One region of the Bacillus coreaensis genome, then DNA from elsewhere that is predicted to be linked to it. Evidence: riboswitches for the same ligand, from Rfam matches in the RefSeq annotation. Region 1 holds a riboswitch; each other region holds the start of a gene.
What was found. Region 1 has a riboswitch for lysine ahead of ACQ5H4_RS17475 (transporter substrate-binding domain-containing protein). Riboswitches for the same ligand answer to the same signal wherever they lie in the genome.

Region 1 (8,264 bases):
ATAGTATTGTAACCACATAATCCCTACATCACTACGAACAGAATCAGCTTGGCCTTTAGAGCATGCTTGTAAACATATAACAATCTTGAAGGCTACTCCATTGGCCAGCTCATTATCCGTTAACTTTACACCTAAAGGAATATGATTGGGATGAGAGTCTGGTTTAGATGATGTCACATCCGGTAAAGGAATTCCCTCACTTCTCATAAACTTACTTAGGTTTTTTACTTGAGTCTCACATATTTTAATCAAATCATTCAGCATTTCCTTCATTTCATCATCAGCTGTTGTGTTTAATCCCATTTCTTCGTAGCGTATGAACTCTTCTACCAAAGTTAAATAAGTCCAACAGTCTCCAGCCTCAATAATATGTAAGGGTGATTTAGGTTCATTAGTTGTATCTATTGATATTTTTAGAGCGTTCCAAGCTGCCTCAAAAGGATTAGACATGAACATACACCTCCATACTTTTATCTTTCCAATTAAATTGAAAAGCATGTATATTGAAAGTCTGTTTTTTTAAGCTAATCTGCACCTTTAATACATTTTTCATAAAGATAGTACAAGCAGCAAATGTTGTTTGAATGCGCAGTCATAATTGAAAGTATATCTTTAACGACTTAAGCTTAATACTTGGACCCCTTTTTTATTGGTACCATTTGTGATTAAATGTATACAAACAATATGTTATTCCAACGATATCTTCACAATATCATTCAAATATTTCATTGTATTATATCCATAAATATCAAGTCTTTTAGGGATCATGTTGCTGTCGTCTAACCTTATGGTTTGGACGGTTTCAAAATGACGGGGTTGCTCAATTTCTTCATAGGAGAAAGGGGTGGTATTCATGTCGTATATTACCCCATTCTTGTCAACTAGAACTCCTTCTGTCTCCATGCTCATTGACATAGCCATACTTTCATCTTCCCCAACAATATTGATTTGAAGTGACTCATATGCCCGATTCTCAACTTCATAATTACTTAAAACAATCGTCGTAGGCACTCCCACTTCTACTTTATCAATGCTGATCGTACTTCCTGCATATTCAAAGGTTTGAGGATATGGCTGAGCCACATCAAGTTCGATGCTTTTATCGTCTTCCATTGTCAAATAAGCAGATTCCAGTTGAACACTAATTTCTTTTGGTTCTTCTCCTAATAGAGAATCAAATTGCGCTTGGAAGGTATACCAATTCATGTCAGGCTGTGCATTCATTGGAATCCCCCCAAACATATCTATTTTTACGATCTTATTGTTGACTTCAAGGTCGTTAAAATTAAGGAACTCTATCCGTTTCTCCGTCTGTTCTCTATTAATGCTATATTGTAAAGAAGTTGCCGTTGGTGCAACGATTAATTTCTCAAATCGAACAGGGATCCCTTCGATATGAGTTTGTCCACCTAATGCATATTCCTTGGAAGGTTGTTTGGTTACAGGGATTTCGAAGTTCCATTCCCCTGTTTGATATTGATTGTTCCCGTAGCCCCAATATTGACTTTCCACATAGGCATCACGATTGATCTCTAGAAGCTTATTGATCTTCAAATGGATGGTCTCGTTATCCGTCTTAAGTGGTAGTAAACTAATTTTCCCCTGATAAACATTCTTTTTTCCTTTATTTACATCCGATTCAAGATCAGGCGGAGAGTATTTCGGATAGGTATCATGGTTCATGATTTTATATGTGTTCTCCACAATAACCCCATCATCATAATTCATAAAATATTGATGATCTTCATTTGTATCTTCTATTTCATAAAAAACAACCGTCTGAATATCATCAGCTACCACGCCCTTAATCTTCACAATCACCCCGTCACTTTCCGCCTCCAGGTCTACCCTTTGACCCAGACCCTGTTGTAAAAAGGCACGCAGCTGCTCATCTTCTTCGGTCCATGTATAGTAGAGGTTGGAGAACAAACCGGTAAAAAAGCCTATACCCATCAGCACTGTGAATACACTTACAAAAACGAGCGCAACTTTTTTACGTTTTTTGTTCTTTTGTCGTCTGCGATTCTCCTTTTCTGCTAGTCTCCCTTTGACATTCCCCATGAAATCTGATGGTAGATGAAAATCTCCCATCCGATCGGCATGGTTTAATAGCGATAACCTGACATCCTGAAAGGTAGCTAAATCCTCCTGACATTTTTCACAATGATAAATATGCACTTCAAAATCGACCCTTTTCGGCCGCTCCATCGTTCTTTCTAAATAATCAATGTAATCCTTATGGTACTCTTTACAGCCATTAAAAGATTCTTCACTCTCCGTTTGTCTAAGAGATCGGATTCCAGAAAAGAGACGACCTTTTATCTGATCTACTGAAATTCGGAGAATGCTTGCTGCTTCCTCCTGAGAAAGTCCTTTTACATATCTAAGGACCATGGCATCTTTTTCATCACCATTTAGTTGGTCAAGTGCTTTAAGTAACTCCGGACGAGGATCACTTTCCTCTCCAGCCTGTATGCCATTATCCTGGGAAAGCTCTCGGCAGTTTTGTATGAAAAGGGATGTAACCCACAGATCGAATGATGATTCATGTTTAAATCGAGACCATTCCTTATGAACGTTTAAAATAGACCGGTAGAATAGCTCTTCTATTTGGTGCTGTTGATTAAGATAGAACCGCCCTAGAGTATAGAATGAATGCTTATGCTGCTCGAACCAATCGATAACTGGTTCAATGCCTTTTTCTCTTATCGTAGTGATAGAAGTGGAATCTATTTTTGTCGGGATCATATTTGCCCCCCTCTAACAATTTTTGGAATACTATATTCTTATTCTAATTCTTTATGGTCTATTTATCTATTTGAAAAATGATATTCCTGGGTCTAATAAGCACTTTTTATCCTGGATTACCCTAGAATATGAACTCATGCTTAATGTGAAACGAAAAAAAATTCAATCAAACGTTTGATTGAATTTTTTTTACTATTTAGGCGCTTCGTATGATACAGGAACCGGTCCCATATTACTTGTGTCCCTGTTCAATCTTCCTCAATTACCCTCGCCACATCTTTACCACAATTTTTACATTTACCTTTTAACACAATACCGAAATCATGCTCTTCTATTAAAAAAGCAGTAATCGTTGTTACATCTGAGCAATTCCCACACCAAACAATACTTAGTAGACTATTTCTTATCTCTTTTGGAATGGAAAGCCATTTTTTATTTGCATCCATCTGTAAAACCCCTTCTATAATTTTTTTACCATTACTTAATTTAGACAAAATAGAATCAACGTAACGTAACTCTCACTACATTCTAATCTAAAACTGTTCAAAAATCCGTCACAAATATTCAAAAACCAGCCTGTCCTATTGAACCGCCCTTCTCTATATAAACAATGAAGGGACGGTGCCAAGGAATGAATTTGAAAAATGGCGGTATTGAACAATTCGAACATTATTCTCAATTTTCTTCTTTAAAAGAATTTAATACTCATATGGAAATGTGGTTGGTTGTTCACAGGGATGATTTTTCTAAGGGAGAGCGAGTTGGCTTAAAGCGACTCGTTCGTTTTGCTGCGAAAATCCCTGGCGTATGCAATGCCAAAATTGGGACCGTATTAAAAGCAATTTATGATGAACACAACGGGTACGGTATCTCACGATCTACTTTCAAGCGAATGATTCAAAAAGCGATTGGTTTAGGACTATTGATCGTTCATGAAACCGAAAGAAAAAATGGTTCTCAGTCTAGTAACTTGTATGTATTTCAACCTTTTCCTACAAATGGACTACCTAAGGAAGATAATTTGAACCACCATAATAAAACTAGTAATCCTTCTAAAACTAAAAATATAAAGATTAAAGAACGTAAAGAAATGGATTCATCCGAACCTACAGAGAATACGGATAACAAGCCTCTTGATTACACTTACACAAGTGACCGAGTTCCTTACTCCTTCTCTCAAGTCGTCAGATACTTCTTTCCAGAAGCAAAGCAGATTGAAGAATTCTGGAGAATGGCCAAAATTTCTGCCTATCGAAATAACTTTGAAAGCCAAACAGATCTCGTGATAAATATGACCGTTCACTCCTTTAAACAAATGATTAGTAAGCTCAAAGGAAGCACCATACAAAAACCTATTGCCTATTATTACGGAATCCTGAATAAAAAGTTTGAAGAGCTTTATTTTGAAGAGTTATATGAATTGGGGTTTTGAGAGTAGTTTTCTAAATGAAAAAAACCTCCAATTGCTATCTACTATAACAATTGGAGGTGCAGTTAGTATAATTGCTTAATTTAATGTACGCTTCAAGAATTCTCTTGTGCGTTCTTGGGTTGGATTAGTGAAAATCTGCTCTGGAGTGCCTTCTTCGGCAATCACTCCTTGGTTCATAAAGACCACTCGATCCGATACTTCTTTGGCAAATTCCATTTCATGCGTCACAATCAACATCGTCAGACCAGATTCTGCGAGTTCCTTCATGACTTTTAGAACTTCCCCTACCATTTCTGGGTCAAGAGCAGACGTTGGTTCATCAAATAGCATCACATCTGGGTCCATGGAAAGGGCTCTAGCAATGGCCACACGTTGCTTTTGGCCACCCGACAGTTGTTTGGGTTTTGCGTTAATATATTTATCCATTCCAACCACCTTCAAGTACTTCATCGCTACTTTTTCGGCTTCTTCCTTGGAGCGTTTGAGTACTTTGACTTGTCCTACCACACAGTTCATAAGAACATTGTGATTGTTAAAAAGGTTAAATTGTTGGAACACCATGCCTAGATGCTGTCGGTAAGCCGCTACATCATGCTTGTCATCTAGTATATTTTCGCCATGATAAATAATTTTTCCGCCGCTTGGTTTTTCTAAAAGATTCACACAACGAAGAAGAGTGGACTTACCAGAACCTGAGGAACCGATAATGGTAACTACTTCTCCTTTGTTCACTGAAAAATTAATGTCTTTTAATACTTCATGAGTTCCAAAGGATTTGTTTAAATGCTGAATATCAATAATCTTTTCCATCGTCTCTCCTCCTTCTCTCATTACTTTTGGGCCACTTCTACTTGTGTTTCGTTAACAATCATCGTATAGCTTTCAGAGCCATCTAATTTCTTTTCAATATAAAGCAAGATTCTTGTCACAATAAACGTCATCACAAAATAAATCAGACATGCGACGAAAAACGATTCAAAATATCTAAAGTTATTGCCTGAAATCGATTTGGTAACGAAAAATAATTCGGTCACGGAGATCACATTCAGAACGGACGTATCTTTAATATTAATAACAAACTGATTTCCTGTGGCAGGTAAAATATTTCGAATGACCTGTGGCAATACCACATTCCACATCGTTTGTAGATGATTCATTCCGATCGCATGTGCGGCTTCAAACTGCCCTTTTTCAATCGACACAATTCCACCACGTACAATTTCCGCCATATAAGCTCCTGTATTGATCGATACGACAAAAATAGCGGCCACAAACACATTCATATCAATACCGAATGCTAGGGCAGATCCATAGAAAATTACCATAGCTTGTACAATCATTGGTGTTCCACGGAAGAATTCTATATATATAGAAAGAATTAGGTTAATCACTTTTAAAAGTATCTTTTTCCCGCCACGTTCCGGCATGGGAATCGTTCGTATAACGCCTGCTAATAATCCAATCATTGCTCCAAATATCGTTCCAACCAGAGCAATCAAAAGGGTTAACCCAGCACCACGAAGGAACATAGGCCAGTTTTCCGCAATGATTTTAATAACCCATTCAAGACTCATCATTTCTCCTCCTTACCGTATAAAACCGACTGTATACTTATATACAGCCGGTTCCTGAATTCTATTTTGCTGCTGGTTGATTCGTAATAGCAGCATCCATGATGCTTGTTTGTTCTTCCTCTGAGATACCTGCTAAAATTTCATTGATCTTTTCTGTTAAATCACTGTCTTTTTTCAAACCAACAGCGATTGCTGTATCATCTTCTGATGTTTCGAAACCATCTTCAAATTCAACCATTACATAGTTTTCATTGGCTGCTGATGCACTAACTCCTTCTGGACGTTCTGAAACGTAACCATCAATGATCCCTGATTCTAGAGCAACTCTCATGGCCGGGAAGTTGTCCATCGCCGTTTTCTTGTTTACACCTTCGATTTGATCAATCACATTGTAGTGGAACGTATTTAATTGCGCTGTAATTTTTGCACCTTTGAAATCTTGGATCGAAGTAGCATTTTCATACTTGCTGCCTTTTTTCACAACAATTACTAAATTTGACTTGTAGTAATTATCCGTAAAGTCGATCGTTTCCTTACGCTCAGCCGTTGGTGACATTCCAGCAATAATCGCATCAATTTTACCTGATGTTAAAGCGGGTACTAAGCCATCCCACTCTGTTTTAACAATCACTAATTCTTTACCTAAACCTTCAGCGACTTTCTTAGCGATTTCCACATCATATCCACCAGCATACTCTGCAGAACCATCAATTTTAACTCCACCGTTAGAATCGTCGTTCTGAGTCCAGTTAAAAGGAGCGTAACCCGCTTCTAAACCAACTTTAAATGTATTATCCTCTGATGATCCAGAATCAGAACCATTACTTGATCCACATCCGGCTAATAATAGAATCGATGAAACTAATAAAACTATGAATAATGATAACTTGTTTTTCATGATGTCTTTCCCCCTGTTATTTTATCGTACTAAAACAAAAAACGACCTGAGATAAACTCAGGTCGCGTTATGCATAGTTGTCCTAAAGTCCCCTCTTTTATCCCAAATGAGATAGCACAACTCAATAAACGACTAAGTTTATCGAGACAGTCCTGCAGCTCTTAACTACAGACCCAGCATGTAATACTCGAGAATATTACAAACTTCGGCGACATTTCCTTCTCCTTAGCATCACTGCTTCTCAAACTCCACTAAAGACTGTTAAATATCGCGCCTCTACCCCACTGTAAAAAGTGAGGTCTTATTCAATTATCTTCTTATACTACAATACTATCTTTTAGTTCGTCAACTAGGTTTTTCTGGTAAGGTTCTACTTTATCAATAGATCATTTACTCTTATAAAAAATGTGTTTAAAATGGACTACGTTTTATCATTCCGTTACAATGGCCAATGTAGCGAACATTAGGAGGGTGTTTATGAGTAAATATACGCATGTTTTTCACGGAACTGCTTTTTCTAGTTTTTCTCCTAAAAAAATTAATACATTAAAAAATTATTTATTCTTTGTGAATTCAAATGGAATGATTGAAAAAATGGTTGGACCTGAACACGAGGAATATCAACCCTTGTTAGCGGACTACCAAGGGCAGGAGAACTTTCATCAATTAGCAGACGGGCAATATTTCCTCCCCGGTTTTGTGGATTTGCATGTCCATGCCCCACAATGGGCGCAATCAGGGACAGCATTGGATATTCCCCTCTATGACTGGCTTCACACGTATACATTTCCTTTAGAGTCCAAATATACAGATTTAACTTTTGCCCAAACAGTCTATGAAGATCTCGTAAATACACTACTCGCCAACGGCACAACGACAGTCCTTTACTTTGCAACCGTCCATAAAGAGGCAAGTCTATTATTAGCAGAAATATGTGCAAAAAAAGGACAGAGGGGTTTAGTAGGCAAGGTTGTCATGGATGATCCTGAACAAAACCCTGACTATTATCGGGATGCAGATGCCAAAACCGCGATAGCTGATACAGAGGAATTTATTTTAGCAGTGAAGGAGCTAGCTAAAACAGTTAAACAAGGTGTGTATCCCGTTGTTACTCCTCGCTTTATTCCAAGTTGTTCGGACGAAGCACTTAAGGGCTTAGGGGAACTCGCAGCTAAGCATGATACACATGTTCAATCGCATTGTAGCGAAAGTGACTGGGCTCATAACTATGTACAAGACCGTTTTCACAAACATGATGCATTTGCCTTGCATGATTTTGGCTTATTAGGTGAGAAATCTGTAATGGCTCATTGTAATTTCTTAGATGACGATGATGCAGAGCTATTTGCCAAAACAGGAACAGCGATCAGCCATTGTCCATTGTCAAATGCCTACTTCGCAAATAGCGTGATCCCGATCAAACGTTTTCAGGCTATGGGAATTGATGTTGGATTAGGAACCGATATCTCAGCTGGCGCGACTCCAAGTCTTTATGATAATGCCAAACAGGCTGTGGTCTCCTCTAGAATGCTAGAAGACGGGGTAAATCCGGCTCTTCCTGCCGAGGAACGGGGTGTACCAAATTCCCGCATTTCCATTCACGATGCCTTTT
Region 2 (8,264 bases), on a different contig from region 1:
GAAGTATAGAAATGTATTTTATGAATGTATTTGGGTACAATTGTAAACCGGCTTCCAATATGAAAGCCGGTCTAGAATTATAGTTCTAGCTCTCCCATTCGAAGGAGCTCTACAACAGCTTGTGATCGCCCCTTAACACCAAGCTTTTGCATGGCATTCGAAATGTGGTTACGAACCGTTTTTTCACTTATGAAAAGTTCTCCCGCGATCTCTTTTGTTGTTTTGTCTTGTACCAACAGTTCGAACACTTCTCTTTCACGTTTGGTGAGTAACGGCTTGTGAGTATATTCATTCTCCTTCAAGTATTGTAACCCTCCTTGCCTTCGCCAGCTATGAACAGCGGGATGGGTATATATTTAGTCACCATATCTTATGTGCAACAGGCGGTTGTAGTGACTATAATTCTTGAAAGAAAGCATTTTTATTTTTATGAAAAATACTATGATAGAATTTTGTTCGATTGTCTAAATCGACCCCTTGTTTCTTCCGTCCAAGGAACTCCCTTTCCGGTACGTTTACACATTTGCACCATCGTTCCTCTCCCAACAAAACATACATCCCCGTTTTGCTTTTTCCCTAAGTAATGAAGGTCAATAGATGTGTTCCCAACTGATTCGATTTTCACAAAAATATCAAGAATATCGTCAAAAAAAACCTGATTAAGAAAATCACACTGTAGATCAGCAACAATCGGAATCGTTGTACTTTCTTTCTGCACCCAATCCTGCATAATGCCAATATGTTTAAAAAATTCAATTCTCGATTCTTCAAAATATGCAAATGGAACCGTATTGTTCATATGTCCAAACATATCTGTCTCTGAAAAGCGAACTTTTATTTTGTTAGAATAGGAGAAACCTTGTTCCCAAGTAGCAAAATCGTGGATATAGCTCACCTTTTTCATAAAATCCCCCTTGTATTGGTAAAAATGAATGATTGTTCATTCTTTGATTATACAAGTGACCTTCTCTTTTGACAAATGAAAAACCCCTTTGACATACAAAGGGGCTAAAGATAAATCTTCTTATACTTGATCGCTTCCAAAGAAGTTTTTAAATGCTTGGAACGTTGTATCTCTATTTAATGCAGCAATAGATGTTGTTAAAGGAATGCCCTTTGGACAAGACTGGACACAGTTTTGTGAATTCCCACAATTCGCGAGTCCACCATCACCCATGATTGCATCCAAACGCTCTGCTTTATTCATCTCACCTGTAGGATGAGCATTAAATAATCGAACTTGAGAAAGAGGAGCAGGACCAATGAAGTTTAACTTACTGTTTACATTTGGACAAGCTTCTAAGCAAACACCGCATGTCATACATTTCGATAACTCATATGCCCATTGACGTTTTCTTTCTGGCATACGCGGACCAGGTCCAAGATCATAAGTGCCATCAATCGGAATCCAAGCTTTCACTTTCTTTAAAGAGTCGAACATACGACTGCGGTCAACCTGAAGATCACGAACAACAGGGAAAGTTCTCATTGGTTCTAAACGAATCGGTTGTTCTAACTGATCAATTAGTGCTGTACATGATTGTCTAGGCTTTCCATTAATCACCATCGAACAAGCACCACAAACTTCCTCTAAACAGTTCATATCCCAAGTGATTGGAGTAGTATGTTTTCCTTGCTTATTTACTGGGTTTCTACGAATTTCCATGAGTGCGGAAATGACATTCATATTTGGACGATAGTCTAACTCGAATTCTTCTTCGTAAGGGGCCGTGTCAGGACTATCCTGTCTTGTAATTTTAAAAACGACTGTTCTTTTTTCAGACATGTTTAGTTATCCCCTTTCTTCTTAGAGTAGTCTCTCTTTCTTGGAGCAATCAAACCAGTGTCAACCTCTTCATAATGGAAGTGTGGTGCTGATTTCGCATCCACAAATCGAGCCATGGTTGTCTTTAAGAACTCCTCATCGTTACGCTCTGGGAATTCCGGTTTATAGTGGGCACCGCGGCTCTCGTTACGGTTGTATGCACCAATTGTAATAACTCTCGCTAGCTGAAGCATGTTTTGAAGCTGACGTGTAAAAATAGCACCTTGGTTGCTCCACTTAGCTGTATCGTTAATATTAATTTTTTCATAGCGCTCTAGTAGCTCTACGATTTTTTCATCTGTTTTTAATAGTTTATCGTTGTGGCGAACTACAGTTACATTGTCTGTCATCCACTCACCCAGCTCTTTATGAAGTACATAAGCATTTTCATTACCATCTAAAGTCATGATCTTATTCCACTTTTGTTCTTCCTCTTTTACATAACGATCAAAGAGGGAAGAAGAAATAGAATCAACGTTCTTGCTTAACCCGCTAATATAATCCAACGCCTTTGGACCTGCTACCATGCCTCCATAAATAGCTGATAACAGGGAGTTCGCACCAAGACGATTTGCCCCATGCTGAGAATAATCACACTCTCCAGCAGCAAATAACCCAGGAATATTAGTCATTTGATCATAATCGACCCAAAGACCACCCATAGAATAGTGGACAGCAGGGAAGATTTTCATAGGAACTTTTCGTGGATCGTCACCCATAAATTTTTCATAGATTTCGATAATACCACCAAGCTTAATGTCTAGTTCCTTTGGATCTTTATGAGAAAGATCCAGATAAACCATGTTTTCCCCATTAATACCAAGCTTCAAATCAACACAGACGTGAAAGATTTCACGAGTGGCGATATCACGTGGAACAAGATTTCCGTAAGCTGGATACTTCTCTTCTAAGAAATACCATGGCTTTCCATCCTTATACGTCCAAACTCGTCCACCTTCTCCACGAGCGGATTCACTCATAAGTCTCAATTTATCGTCACCAGGAATCGCAGTTGGATGAATTTGTATGAACTCTCCGTTTGCATAATACACACCTTGTTGGTAGGCAATGGACGCTGCTGAGCCCGTGTTAATTACTGAGTTTGTTGACTTACCAAAGATAATCCCAGGACCACCCGTAGCCAAAATTACAGCATCTGCTGCAAATGACTTAATTTCCATTGATGTGAGATTCTGAGCAACAATTCCTCGGCAAACCCCTTCATCGTCAATAATAGACCCAAGAAATTCCCATCCTTCATATTTAGTAACTAAACCAGCTACTTCGTGGCGACGTACTTGCTCATCTAGTGCATATAGAAGTTGTTGCCCGGTTGTTGCACCAGCAAAAGCGGTACGGTGATGCTGTGTTCCACCAAAGCGACGGAAATCCAAAAGCCCTTCAGGTGTACGGTTGAACATAACGCCCATACGATCAAGCAAATGGATTATTCCTGGTGCGGCTTCTGTCATTGCTTTAACTGGTGGTTGGTTCGCTAAAAAGTCACCGCCGTATACTGTATCATCAAAGTGCTCCCATGGAGAGTCACCTTCACCTTTTGTATTTACCGCTCCGTTAATACCACCTTGGGCACAAACAGAGTGCGAACGTTTTACTGGAACTAATGAAAATAATTCGACCGGACTTCCTGCTTCCGCAACTTTAATTGTTGCCATTAAGCCAGCTAGACCGCCGCCGACTACGATCACCTTTCCTTTACCCATCGTGAGTCACTCCCTAACTAATATCAAAGTATATCCCGTTCGTTTCTATAAAAATTAGAACCTATTAAATTAAATAAATGCAATAATAGCGCGCACACCAACTATGGAGAGGGCGATAAAAACGCCTAATGTAACATAAGTAGAAATAAGTTGAGAACGTGGTGTAACTGTAATTCCCCAACTTACAAAGAAAGACCATAGTCCATTTGCAAAGTGGAAGGTGGTTGAAAGCACACCGATGATATAGAACCAGAGCATAAATGGATTCGAAAGAATGCTTTCCATCATATTGAAGTTAACCTCTGCACCAAATGCTGCTGCAATTCTTGTTTCCCACACATGCCATGTTACGAATACTAGTGTTACTACTCCAGATATACGCTGAAGCATGAACATCCAATTGCGGAAAAACCCATAATTACTCGTATTATTCTTTGCTGTAAACGCAATATAAAGCCCGTAAATTGCGTGGAATAATAAAGGTAGAAAAATCACGAACGTTTCTAATACATATCGAAACGGCAAACTCTCCATAAAATGAGACGCTTTGTTAAATGATTCTTCCCCCCCAGTTGCAAAATGATTGACTACAAGGTGCTGCACAAGAAATAGACCAACTGGAATGACTCCAAGCAGCGAGTGTAATCTTCGATAAAAAAACTCTCGGTTTCCTGCCATGAACTTAACCCCCCTTAAAAATTAAACGGAATGACTAAAATAATATCCGTTTTTTTACAATAATTTTTACAATTATGTGACATGTTCATTTTACTCCCAACATGAAAGAGCGTCAAGAAAACGGATACATAAAATGCTCTATATATACAAAATATTTTTAATATATTGATATCACTATTAATGCTTATGTATAAACATCTTACAGCGCTTTCTTTTATATTGATATAACAATTAATGTAAAAATTTTTTAAATCAGTTTTTTTTGTTTTCATGCGTATTTCCCCGGAAAACGTATATAATAGAATAATAGAAAGTGGGGGACATGTTTTGAGTGAATTGAAATTAGAACAACCTATTTCGGCCACAGATCCTGCACTTGTTCCAGCCTTTGGATATGAATTACTAAGAGAAGTGCTTCTTCCAGACATTCTTGGAAGAGAAACAGCTTCTATTTTATACTGGGCAGGTAAGGCTTTAGCCAGAAAGTACCCTTTGCAGTCGGTCGAAGAAATTATTACTTTTTTCCAACAGGCAGGTTGGGGCACACTACAAATTAAATCTGAAAAAAAGAATGAGCTTGAGTTTGAATTATCGAGTGACTTAATCAAAAATCGCTTTAAAGAGCATCCAGACTGTCAATTCCAATTGGAAGCAGGATTCTTGGCTCAACAAATGGAAGAACAAAAACAGGTAATTACTGAAACCTATGAACACCCGAAGAAAAAGCTCGCTACGGTTTCCTTCACTGTACGTTGGGATAGAAAAGATTCTATTGAATAGTACTTAAAAAGCTTTCATATTTTTATGAAAGCTTTTTAGTTTGTCTCATTTTTTAACTTACCGCACTGCTTCTATGCTTTAACAGATTTTCCAGACAACTCAAATGCTTCATGAAGTGCTTCAACTGCTTTCAGCATCTGAGCTTCCTCTATCACTGTAGAAACCTTAATTTCAGAGGTACTTACCATCTTTACCTGAATCCCTCCTGCGGCTAGTACTTCAAACATTTCTGCTGCAACCCCAGGATTGGAAATCATCCCTGAACCAACAATCGATACTTTTGCAAGGTTTGGTTCTGCTTCTATACTTGCATATTTCAAGGAATCTTTATTAGCTTGTAGAACAGCCATAGTTTCTTCTAAATCTGTGCTCTTAATAGAAAAAGATAAGTTTGTCGTTGATTCATTCGTCATACTTTGAATAATAATATCAACGTTCAAATGATTTTTTGCTAAGATGGTGAAGATCGTTGACAGATTTGTTAATCCATTTGGAAGGCCTAAAACACTTACTCTCGTAATTTCATCTTCAAAAGCAACACCTCTTACAACTAAACTTTGTTCCATTGATACTTCCTCCTCAATTATCGTTCCATTTTCTCGCTCCATACTTGACCGTACTTCAAGTGGGACCGCATAATTTTTTGCATATTCAACGGCTCTTGGATGTAACACTCCCGCACCTAAGTTAGCTAACTCTAACATTTCATCATAAGAAACAGACTTAAGCTTTCTTGCCTCTTTCACATAACGTGGATCTGTTGTAAATACACCTGTTACATCGGTATAAATATCGCATTTATCAGCTTTTAATGCGGCTGCTAATGCCACTGCTGTTGTATCCGATCCACCTCGACCAAGAGTTGACACCGCTCCATCAATCGCAATTCCTTGAAAGCCGGCTACGACTACTATTTTCCCTTTATGTAGCTCAGTTTGAATTTTAGTTGTATTAATGTGTAAAATCCTAGCATTTCCATGAACTGCCTCTGTTTCAATTCCTGCTTGCCAACCAGTAAAGGATATTGCTTCATAGCCTTTTTCTATTAACACCATCGACAATAATGCGATCGTGACTTGCTCACCTGTCGTGAGAAGCATATCCATTTCACGTTTGCTTGGACGGCTTGAGATTTGATTTGCTAGACCCACTAATTCGTCTGTTGCTTTCCCCATTGCAGACACAACGACCACTACGTCGTTCCCTCGCATCTTTTCTTCAATTACTCGATCGGCTACATGCTTAATACGATCAACATTTCCTACCGATGTACCACCAAACTTTTGGACAACCAATCCCATATATACCCCTACTTTCTTTTCATCTCTTTCATGTGCCTTTTTTGAAAATACAAAAAAAGCCATGAGAGATATCTCATGGCTGCGTGAATGAACGTACAAAAATACGGACTTATACACAGTGAGATAGCTCTCCAAGACATACTGTCTTGACAATCCAGTATTTATTCAATACAGGACCAGCAGATACGGCAATTCAGAGACCTATCCACTTCGGCGAACATCCCCTTTCACAGCTTCTCATCGAATCTCAGTATTCTCAAAGCTGTTACTATTGGTGCTCGCACCTCTACCTTCACTTAACGATTAAGTGATTAATATAAAATTTTCCTAATTATAGCACAGCCTCCTAGTGACGACAATGCTATTCTTGTAATTTTTTCATTAACAGATCTACTGTATTTTGTGGAAGTCCAATAGATAAAAAGTCCTCTTTGTTTGCTTCCTTCATTTTTTTTACCGACCCAAAGGCTTTTAATAATTGTTTCTTCCTTTTCTCACCGATTCCCGGTACATCATCCAAAATCGACTGAAACACATTTTTCCCTCGAAGTTGCCTGTGAAACGTGATGGCAAAACGATGCACTTCGTCTTGAATTCTTTGAAGCAAATAAAATTCCTGGCTATTCCGTTCAAGCGGCACGACTGTTAATGGCTTCCCGTATAAAAGCTGTGAGGTTCTATGTTTATCATCTTTAACGAGCCCAGTTATCGGAATATCTAAACCAAGTTCATTTTCCAAAATATCTCTTACCGCTTCTACATGTCCCTTTCCACCATCTATCATAATTAGATCAGGAAGTGGGAGGTTTTCTTTAAGCACACGAGAATATCGGCGTCTTGTGACTTCCCTCATCGATTCATAATCATCAGGACCCTCAACAGACTTAATTTTGTATTTTCGATACTCTCTTTTTGCTGATTTCCCATCAATAAATACAACCATTGCCGATACTGGGTCTGTTCCTTGGATATTTGAGTTATCAAAAGCTTCAATTCGGTGAGGAGTATAAATTCCCAGTTGCTCTCCAAGTTGCTCGACTGCTTTAATCGTTCTCTCTTCATCTCGCTCCACGAGAGAGAATTTTTCTTTTAGAGCAATGCTTGCATTTTTTGTAGCTAACTCAACTAGGTCCTTCTTCTGTCCACGTTTCGGCTGCAATACCTTTGTTTGTAGAAGTTGTTCCGCTAATTCTAGATCTACTTCATCCCGTAAAAGTATCTCTTTTGGTTTAAAATGACTGGATTGATCGTAGAATTGACCTAAGAACGTTAAAAATTCTTCTTCTGCTTCTCCATAAATAGGGAACATGGAAATGTCTCTCTCAATGAGCTTGCCTTGGCGAACAAAAAATACTTGAACACACATCCACCCTTTATCAACCGAATAGCCGAACACATCTCGGTCAGTAAAATCAGTCGTTGTCATTTTTTGTTTTTCCATTGTTGCTTCTATATGGGCTATTTTATCGCGGAAATCCTTTGCTCTTTCGAAATCAAGCTCTTCTGCAGCAGCTTGCATCTTAAGTGTAAGGTCCTTTTTAATGTCCTTATAACCACCATTTAAAAACTTTGTAATTTCTTCTACAAGTTCTTTGTAGGTCGATTCTTTTACTTCCTTTACACAAGGAGCCAAACATTGTCCAAGATGATAATATAAGCATACTCTATCAGGCAATGTTGAGCATTTTCTCAAAGGATAGATTCGATCCAAAAGCTTTTTTGTTTCGTTCGCAGCAGACACATTCGGGTATGGACCAAAATATTTCCCTTTGTCCTTTTTGACCTTACGAGTTGTAATCAGGCGTGGATGCCTTTCTGCAGTTAACTTAATAAAAGGATATGTTTTATCGTCCTTTAACATCACATTGTACTTAGGATCATGTTTCTTTATTAAATTTAACTCGAGAATTAGTGCTTCAATATTGGACGATGTAACGATATATTCAAAATCCTCAA
Region 3 (8,264 bases), on a different contig from region 1:
AATGCGATAATGAAACATTAATCGAACTGCTGCAATCATTACAAAATAGTTTTGTTAGACAGATTTACTTAAGTAAGGACGAAGATAAGCTATTTTCTGTACTCACACAAATGAACGAGCAACATGCAAAAATAGTTAAACTTTTTAAGAACAAAGATAAGGACAACCTTGAGCAACTGATTAAAAATGAACACTGGAAAATCACTCACATGGATATGATTTAATCGAACAGACTACGCGTCTGTTCTTTTTGTTTTTCCTACATATTAGTTACATTTCTGTGAAAGATAAGAATAAATGTTTGACATATATGAAAGAAAACATTAACCTAATATAGTTTTTTAAAATAATTAATCCGATAAACTTAGTGGGGGTTTAAACATGAAAAAATTATTATTCGTGCTGTTCACACTCCTTCTTTCTCTAGCTTTAACTGCTTGTGGAGCAAAGGAAGAAGAAGAAAAAACAGCAGCAAACTTATACGAAGAAATTAAAGAAAAAGGTGAGATTACCATCGGTACGGAAGGTACTTATGCACCTTTTACTTTCCATGATGAATCTGGGGATCTAACAGGTTTTGACATTGAGATCGCTGAAGAAGTATTCAAGCGCCTTGATATTAAGCCCGTTTTCGTAGAAACCAAATGGGACGGAATGATTGCTGGACTTGATGCCAAGCGTTATGACATGGTTGCGAACCAAGTAGCGATTCGTGAAGATCGCCTCGAGAAATACGATATGTCTGAACCTTATATTTCGTCAAAAGCGGTACTTATTGTTGGTGAAGCAAACGAAGACATTAAAACATTTGAAGATCTGAATGGAAAAAAAGTAGGACAATCTCTAGACAGTAACTATCGAAAAATTGCAGAAGCAAATGGCGCAACAAACACAGTGGTAGATGGATTTAACCAAGCCATTGATTTAATCACTTCGGGTCGTATTGATGCAACAATCAACGATAATCTATCTTACCTGGATTTAAAAAAGCAACGTCCTGACCTTGCGATTAAAAAGGTGGATGAAGAAGCAGATGTAACAAGCAATGCCTTCTTATTCCGTAAAGATAACAAAGAGCTAGTTGATGCGGTGAACAGTGCATTAGCTGACATGATCGAAGACGGAACATACCTTGAAATCTCAACTAAATGGTTTGGCGAAGACGTATTGAAGTAAAGGACTGAATCGAAATGGTCTTAGATGAAAGAGCGGAACGAATTATAGGAATCCTTAGCGATTCCTTTTTTCCTATTTTAAAAGCTGGTTTATATTTTACGGTTCCATTAACACTGATCACATTTACACTTGGTCTTATATTAGCGTTTTTCACAGCAATAGCTCGCATATCAGGGATTAAACCTCTCGTTGCGATTGCAAAATTTTATGTGTGGATCTTTCGGGGTACACCGTTACTTGTTCAATTATTTATCCTATTTTACGGTCTTCCAAGTGTGGGAATTACGCTTGATCCATTCCCAGCTGCCGTACTTGGTTTTACCTTAAATAAAGGAGCGTATAGCTCGGAAATTATTCGTGCCGCGATCCTGTCTACTCCTAAGGGACAGTGGGAAGCAGCCTTTTCGATTGGTATGACTCGGGCACAAGCCATGAGACGAATCATCCTCCCACAAGCCATTAGAGTATCGGTTCCACCACTTGGAAACTCTTTTATCAGCCTGGTAAAAGACACTTCCCTTGCTGCAACGATCACGGTTACAGAGATGTTTCAAAAAGGACAACAGGTGGCTGCAGCTACGTATGAACCTCTTTGGCTGTATATAGAAGTGGCATTTATTTACTTAATGTTTAGTACGGTGCTGTCCTATGCTCAATCCATGCTCGAACGTCGCTTTGACCGTAGCGTAGCCAAGTAGGAAGGGAGAGTATTGGCGATGATTAAACTAGAAAATTTATATAAAAGCTTTGGAGAGATTGATGTTTTAAAAGGAATTGACTTAGAGGTGGAAAAGGGGAAAACGGCTGTAATTATTGGCCCCTCTGGTTCAGGGAAAACCACCCTTTTGCGCTGTCTGAATTTATTGGAGATTCCAAACCAAGGGTCGATTACCATTGGAGAGAAAGAACTTCAGTTTCAATCAGGAACGAAGCTAAAACCGACTCAAATGACCCTCTTTCGTCAACAAACGGGCATGGTGTTTCAATCGTACAACCTGTTTCCACACTTAACGGTTGTTGAGAACGTAATGGAGGGACAGGTCGTGGTGTTAAAACGCTCAAAATCGGAGGCCAAAAAGCGTTCTCTCGATTTACTCGCCAAGGTTGGACTGAGCGACCGAGCGGAAATGTACCCTCATCAATTATCAGGTGGCCAGCAGCAACGTGTGGGGATTGCCAGAGCAATGGCGATGGATCCGAAAGTCTTATTGTTTGACGAACCCACCTCGGCGCTAGATCCGGAGCTTGTTGGTGACGTGTTAAAAGTCATGAAGGATCTTGCTGAAGAAGGAATGTCGATGGTCGTTGTTACCCATGAAATGGAGTTCGCTAGAGACGTAGCAGACCAAGTCATTTTCATGGATCAAGGACTAATTGCAGAAAAAGGAACACCAGAAGAAATCTTCACCCTCTCCACCAACCCAAGAACGCAGCAGTTTCTAAACAAAGTCGCACGCTGAACTAAACAACAAAAGGGGTAAAGTGTCCTTTCCAGAAGGACGCTTTACCCCTTTTTGTCCACGTGCGGTGACAGACACCCTCCGTGGACACTTTGGCCACATTTGTCTTTTTGTGGTGTCTGTCACCGCCGTTAGGCTGCTTTTTTGGTTTTTGTTTTTTGTTTGTGTGCTCTTGCTACTGGGCCGTAGAAGAAGATTCCACTTGCAAGGAGAGCCACTCCGAACATGAAGGTTTTGATGTCTGCTGTACCCGCGTAGATCACCCATACTGAATATAAGGTCGCTAGTAAAGCAATGACACCGTCCACCACTTTTGATCTTGCTTGGCCTTCATACGTTTCACCTGTGATCACTAGCTTTAACTGAAATACAGCTGCAATGAAGTACGGAACCAGGTAAGATAAGGTTGCAATATAAATAACAAAGTCAAACGCCGCAGAGATGGAATTTGAAATCGTTGAGAAAATAAATAACTGTCCCAATGAGTTTGTGATAATCATTGATAACACCGGAATATTCTTCTCATTTTCCTTTAAGAAAGAAGGTAAAAACAGACCTTGCTTGGCTGCTTGGTACGGAACTTCTGCACTTAACATCACCCAACCAATGGTAGAACCAAATAAGCTGATTAATCCAATACCTGCTAACACTTTTCCAGAAACAGGTCCAAGCACGGAGACAATCGCATCAATTAATGGCTTGTCCGACGCAATTAACGCCTCTTGGCTTAATAAGCCCATCACTAATGTACTTACTCCAATATAGATGGCTAACGCGATGAACAACCCTAGAATCGTTGCACGCTTGACGTCAATTTGCTTCTTGGCACGTCCCGCAAAAACAACCGCCGATTCCACACCGATAAACGCCCAAAGGGTAGCAACCGCTGCATTGCTAATCTGACCCATAAGCCCGACCGTTGCCCCACTCTCATCGAAACGTGGCTCAACCATAGGAAGCATATGCGAAGCCTCAAATGCAAACAACGCAACAATAATGAAGATGAAGAAACCTGCCACCTTAGAAGCTGTTGCCATGAAGTTTAACTTCCCTGCATTTTCTAACCCACGTAAAATAATGAAGTGAGTTCCCCATAATAAAATCGAACAAACCACAAAAGTTAAGGCATTACCAACCTTTAAAGTAAACGAACCAACGGTAAATAACTCAGCCTGACTCGTTAAAATCGGAAAGAACGTTGATAAATAACTTGCGAATGTTGTAATGATCGCAATATTTCCCGCTAAGTTACCAATCCAATAACCCCAAGTCGCCATGAACCCAGAAAGAACAGACCCTCTAGAATTTGGCTTAAAAAGCTCTTTCGCATAAATTTGTGGTCCACCATTTAAATTTGGCTTTCTCATTCCTAAATTCCCGAATACAAGTGCAGTAACTAACACTCCCGCTCCTGTAAATAACCAAGCGAGAATAACCCCCGCCGGACTTGCCGCTTCTGACAGTGAACGTGGCAGCATAAAGATACCCGAACCAACCATATTTCCAACGACTAATGCCGTTAATATCCATAAACCTAACTTCGTTTGTTTTCCCATGATAATATTCCTTTCTATTATACTTCCCCATCTCTCAAGTATAGAGGCACTAATAGACATAAAAAAACACACCAAAACGTGAGTACAGTGTGCTTTACAATAACCGCATCAGGCAAATGGATAGTTCAACATAGCTTTACGAGCTATGACAGTCCTACACCTATTCGATGTAGTCCCAGCTACTATAGTCAGAGAATTATAGTGCTTCGGCGAAAATTCCTTTCAACTGAAATCATGGAGCTCCTCTGGCTCTCATCCAACCTACTAATATTTTCCGCAACCTCTACCTCATCTTGAGCTGATGAGGATCATATTTAATTTAAAATGCTTTACTAGAATAATTCATGGGCGTTTTTATGTCAATGGGATTAATTGCTATTGTACCGTTCGAACATCACTAAACGGATAAAACACAAACTCACTAACTCCGACAATCTTTTCCTTCTTAATAAAACCAAGACCATTCCTTGAGTCCATACTGCGAAGTCGATTGTCACCCAATACAAAATAATGACCTTCCGGAACCATAGTAGGTCCATAATCTCCCGTTAACACACTACCTTGTTCATGCGCCTGCTCCCGATTACTCTCTAAATACTCTTCGCTGTGAACAGCGCCATTGATTAGTAACTGATCATCCCTGATTTCGATCATATCACCAGGTAAACCAATAATTCTTTTGACGTAATTTTCGCCTTCTCCTTTAATAATCACGATGTCCTCACGTTCAATTTTGTCGGTATTGACTTTGTTAACAAATATTTTCTCTTGATCGTGAAGAGTTGGTTCCATGGAGGCACCATCCACAATATAAGGAGCAAAGACAAATGTACGAACGACGACTACGATAGCGAAAGCAATAAACACCGATTTACCCCAGCTAATTATTTCTTGCCTCTTCTTAGTTTCTCCCATCCTATTCTGCTCCCTTTTTATGTAATAAACTTGTTTACATTTTATCATAATCACTTATTACCCACGGTTACCAAAGCTCACTCTCAGCCCATAAATCGTTAGACAAGATTCACCAAAAATATCTAGGAAATGCCAAATAAAAAAGTCAGCACTAGTGCTGACTTCTCATCTATCCTTATTGCTGACTCTTCAATTTTCTGTATTGATACATTTTCCATTGATAATGAATAAAGCAACCAATACAAAAACCTAAAAGGGCAACGGTCGCAGCAATCGCGACTAATATCGTAAATATATACCCTACCACTGGCAGATTAAAGGCAAACCCTATAAAACCTGCCCCTAAACATAGAATGGCGATTTTTTGATTAAACTGCTGTTGCTCCCAATCTTCTTGCAGGTACCTTGATGGTTCCCTTTTTAAAAACCGCTTCGCTACCTCCATGATTGGATTTATACGAAAAATAACTCCACATACACCTGAAAGTAGAGGAATCAATAAAATCCATTCCATATTTGTCACCCATGTAAGGATAACGGAGAGTACAATGATCGACTGGTTGATTTGAACAAGTGGCTTGGGAATCGTACGAACGACGTTAGCTGACATCTATATCACACCTTTATTATAGGATTAGTTGGTAATTTATTTTACCGAATATCCAGGCATTTGTATACAAATTAGGATGACACTAATAGAAGGAAAAAATGATAATTGGCCTAAATCTTTTCTGTAAAATAAGCGGAGGTTTTCCGGTTAAATGCAAAATGGTGCAGGTTTCGTAGTAAATAAGAGGAGGTTTTCCGATTATGCAAAGCAAAATCCCCCATTTTCGAAGTTTTAAAGTCAATAGGCGGAATCTCTCCGTCTATTGAAGCCTTCTTTAGTAATAGTTACTAGTTTAAACGAAAATTTTCCGTCTATTTATCCGCTCCGGTGCTTAACCTGCTCCCCCAACCGATAAGTGAGGACCCCACTTGAACCCAGATGCAGGAGTCAGCAACTTTTATGCTAATAAAGAAACTCGCCAATTTGGCGAGTTTTCCTATTTTTATATACCAATAATGATGCTAATACGACATAGCGCTCCTTTTTTACACACCCTTTTGTTGCTGTTGTTCCTTTAAAATATCACGAATTTCCGAAAGCAATTTTTCCTCCGTTGTTGGTGCCTTTACTTCCGATTTTACTTCTTGCTTCTTTCTAAACTTCTGTAATAATCTTATAAAGAGGAAAATGGAAAAAGCAATAATAAAGAAATCAACGACATTTTGTATGAACTGACCGTATTTAATGGTTGCATCATCATATGTATATTCTAGCTTTGTAAAATCAAATCCACCTAATAAGAGCCCTACAATCGGCATAAGGATATTGTCTACAAGGGAGCTAACAATTTTACTAAACGCACCACCAATAACCACCCCGACAGCCAGGTCAATCACATTTCCTTTTAAAGCAAACTTCTTAAAATCCTGCCACATTTTATGTCCTCCTATTTAAATGTATACATACAGACTAGTATATCTTGAATTAGGGAACGTATGTAAAATTATGCTCATGAAACGAAGATGTCTACATTTTTCGAATTGTTATAGGGTTTTCCAGTCATTTCTTTTGAAATTTTTCTTGAAACATGACATTTGTCATGTCCTACTCTATACATTTATGCCTTTTCATGATCAGCTCATAAACACTACAATAACAGTAGATAAATTCAAAACCTTGTAGGAGGCTTTTATGAGCAAGCAAAAAACGGCTGAATTAAGAAAAAGCGTTGTCCCTTTTGAAAAGTCAGATATAAGTAAAAGTATAAAACAAATGATAAACACATTTATTCCTTTCTTTGGTTTATGGTACTTAGCGTACGCAAGTCTTTCAATTTCTTATTGGCTAACGTTGCCACTCGCTATTGTTGCGGCTGGTTTTGTGATTCGAATCTTTATCATTTTCCATGATTGCTGTCACCAATCGTTCTTTAAAAATCGTAAAGCAAACGCCATAATTGGAAACATCAGTGGGATTATAACGATGTTTCCTTATGAACAGTGGAAGAGAAGCCACAATATCCACCACGCAACAAGTGGAAATTTAGATAAGCGTGGCATTGGTGACATTTGGGTGATGACAGTTGAAGAGTATTTAGCTGCTACACCGACTCAACGTCTTCAATACAGAATGTACCGTAATCCGTTTGTTATGTTCGTTCTAGGACCGATATTCTTGTTCCTTGTTACCAACCGTATTAATGTAAAAGATGCAAAACGTAAAGAGCGTCTCAACACTTATTTCAATAATATTGCGATCGTTGTGTTGTATGCGTTTATGATTTGGTTAGTTGGCTGGAAAGCTTTCCTTCTTGTCCACGCTCCTATTTTGTTTGTTGCTGGTGCATTAGGAATTTGGTTATTTTACGTACAACATCAATATGAAGACAGCTATTTTGAACACGAAGAAGAGTGGAACTATGTGAAGGCGGCTGTTGAAGGAAGCTCTTATTACAAGCTTCCAAAGATCTTGCAATGGGTAACTGGAAACATCGGCTTTCACCATGTGCATCATCTAGCACCTAAGGTTCCGAACTACAATCTAGAAAAAGCACATGAATCAACGCCACCATTACAAAAAGCAACAACCGTTACTCTAGGTACAAGCCTTGAGTCCATTCACTTCAAATTATTTGATGATGAAAATAAGCGCTTTGTAAAATTTAAAGACATTCAACATCTTCTCGAAGAAGGAAAAGCTAGCCTGCACTTAAGCAGAAAGCACCCTACAGCTGACGAGAAATAAATAAAGTAGAATGCTCACCTGGTTAGGTGAGCATTTTTTGTTAGATTTCTTTTACATATCTTTCATCTGGAATCTTGTTTAGCATCACATACAAGCTTGTATTGCCCCCACCATTCACGAAAGACATTTCCTCTTCCCCAGTAAAATGAATCACATCATGTTTGGATACAGCCAAGCTTTCTCCATCCACATGGAAGGTTCCTTCTCCCTCTACCACCTGAATGAACACATTTGTTCCAGGGTGTTTATGGGCAGGCAGTGCTTGATTTTCCGAAAAGTTTAAGACGAATACCGTACTCTCCCCTTCTTTAAAAATGATTCGTTTCGTAAATTTTTCTTCATTATATGTGATAAAAGTAGATA

Region 2: linked by a shared signal. The riboswitch ahead of ACQ5H4_RS09395 (aspartate kinase) and the one ahead of ACQ5H4_RS17475 (transporter substrate-binding domain-containing protein) in region 1 are both predicted to bind lysine.
Region 3: linked by a shared signal. The riboswitch ahead of ACQ5H4_RS16765 (amino acid permease) and the one ahead of ACQ5H4_RS17475 (transporter substrate-binding domain-containing protein) in region 1 are both predicted to bind lysine.

The regions. Positions count from the first base shown of each region.
Region 1 is NZ_JBOCCY010000013.1:28,242-36,505, forward strand. Features, by position in the region: gene ACQ5H4_RS17445 (DUF3231 family protein) at 1-450, opposite strand, end outside; gene ACQ5H4_RS17450 (sigma-70 family RNA polymerase sigma factor) at 688-2,748, opposite strand; gene ACQ5H4_RS17455 (hypothetical protein) at 2,997-3,194, opposite strand; gene ACQ5H4_RS17460 (hypothetical protein) at 3,380-4,180, shown strand; gene ACQ5H4_RS17465 (amino acid ABC transporter ATP-binding protein) at 4,256-4,990, opposite strand; gene ACQ5H4_RS17470 (amino acid ABC transporter permease) at 5,011-5,754, opposite strand; gene ACQ5H4_RS17475 (transporter substrate-binding domain-containing protein) at 5,816-6,652, opposite strand; lysine riboswitch at 6,757-6,939, opposite strand; gene guaD (guanine deaminase) at 7,130-8,264, shown strand, end outside.
Region 2 is NZ_JBOCCY010000005.1:30,072-38,335, reverse strand. Features, by position in the region: gene gerE (spore germination transcription factor GerE) at 78-302, opposite strand; gene ACQ5H4_RS09420 (acyl-CoA thioesterase) at 440-904, opposite strand; gene sdhB (succinate dehydrogenase iron-sulfur subunit) at 1,025-1,786, opposite strand; gene sdhA (succinate dehydrogenase flavoprotein subunit) at 1,789-3,549, opposite strand; gene ACQ5H4_RS09405 (succinate dehydrogenase cytochrome b558 subunit) at 3,619-4,227, opposite strand; gene ACQ5H4_RS09400 (YslB family protein) at 4,555-5,007, shown strand; gene ACQ5H4_RS09395 (aspartate kinase) at 5,079-6,308, opposite strand; lysine riboswitch at 6,425-6,605, opposite strand; gene uvrC (excinuclease ABC subunit UvrC) at 6,670-8,264, opposite strand, start outside.
Region 3 is NZ_JBOCCY010000012.1:7,568-15,831, forward strand. Features, by position in the region: gene ACQ5H4_RS16745 (GntR family transcriptional regulator) at 1-224, shown strand, start outside; gene ACQ5H4_RS16750 (amino acid ABC transporter substrate-binding protein) at 382-1,176, shown strand; gene ACQ5H4_RS16755 (amino acid ABC transporter permease) at 1,191-1,874, shown strand; gene ACQ5H4_RS16760 (amino acid ABC transporter ATP-binding protein) at 1,893-2,636, shown strand; gene ACQ5H4_RS16765 (amino acid permease) at 2,768-4,192, opposite strand; lysine riboswitch at 4,306-4,486, opposite strand; gene lepB (signal peptidase I) at 4,568-5,107, opposite strand; gene ACQ5H4_RS16775 (DUF4395 domain-containing protein) at 5,283-5,717, opposite strand; gene mscL (large conductance mechanosensitive channel protein MscL) at 6,203-6,592, opposite strand; gene desA (Delta(5) desaturase DesA) at 6,849-7,901, shown strand; gene ACQ5H4_RS16790 (cupin domain-containing protein) at 7,942-8,264, opposite strand, start outside.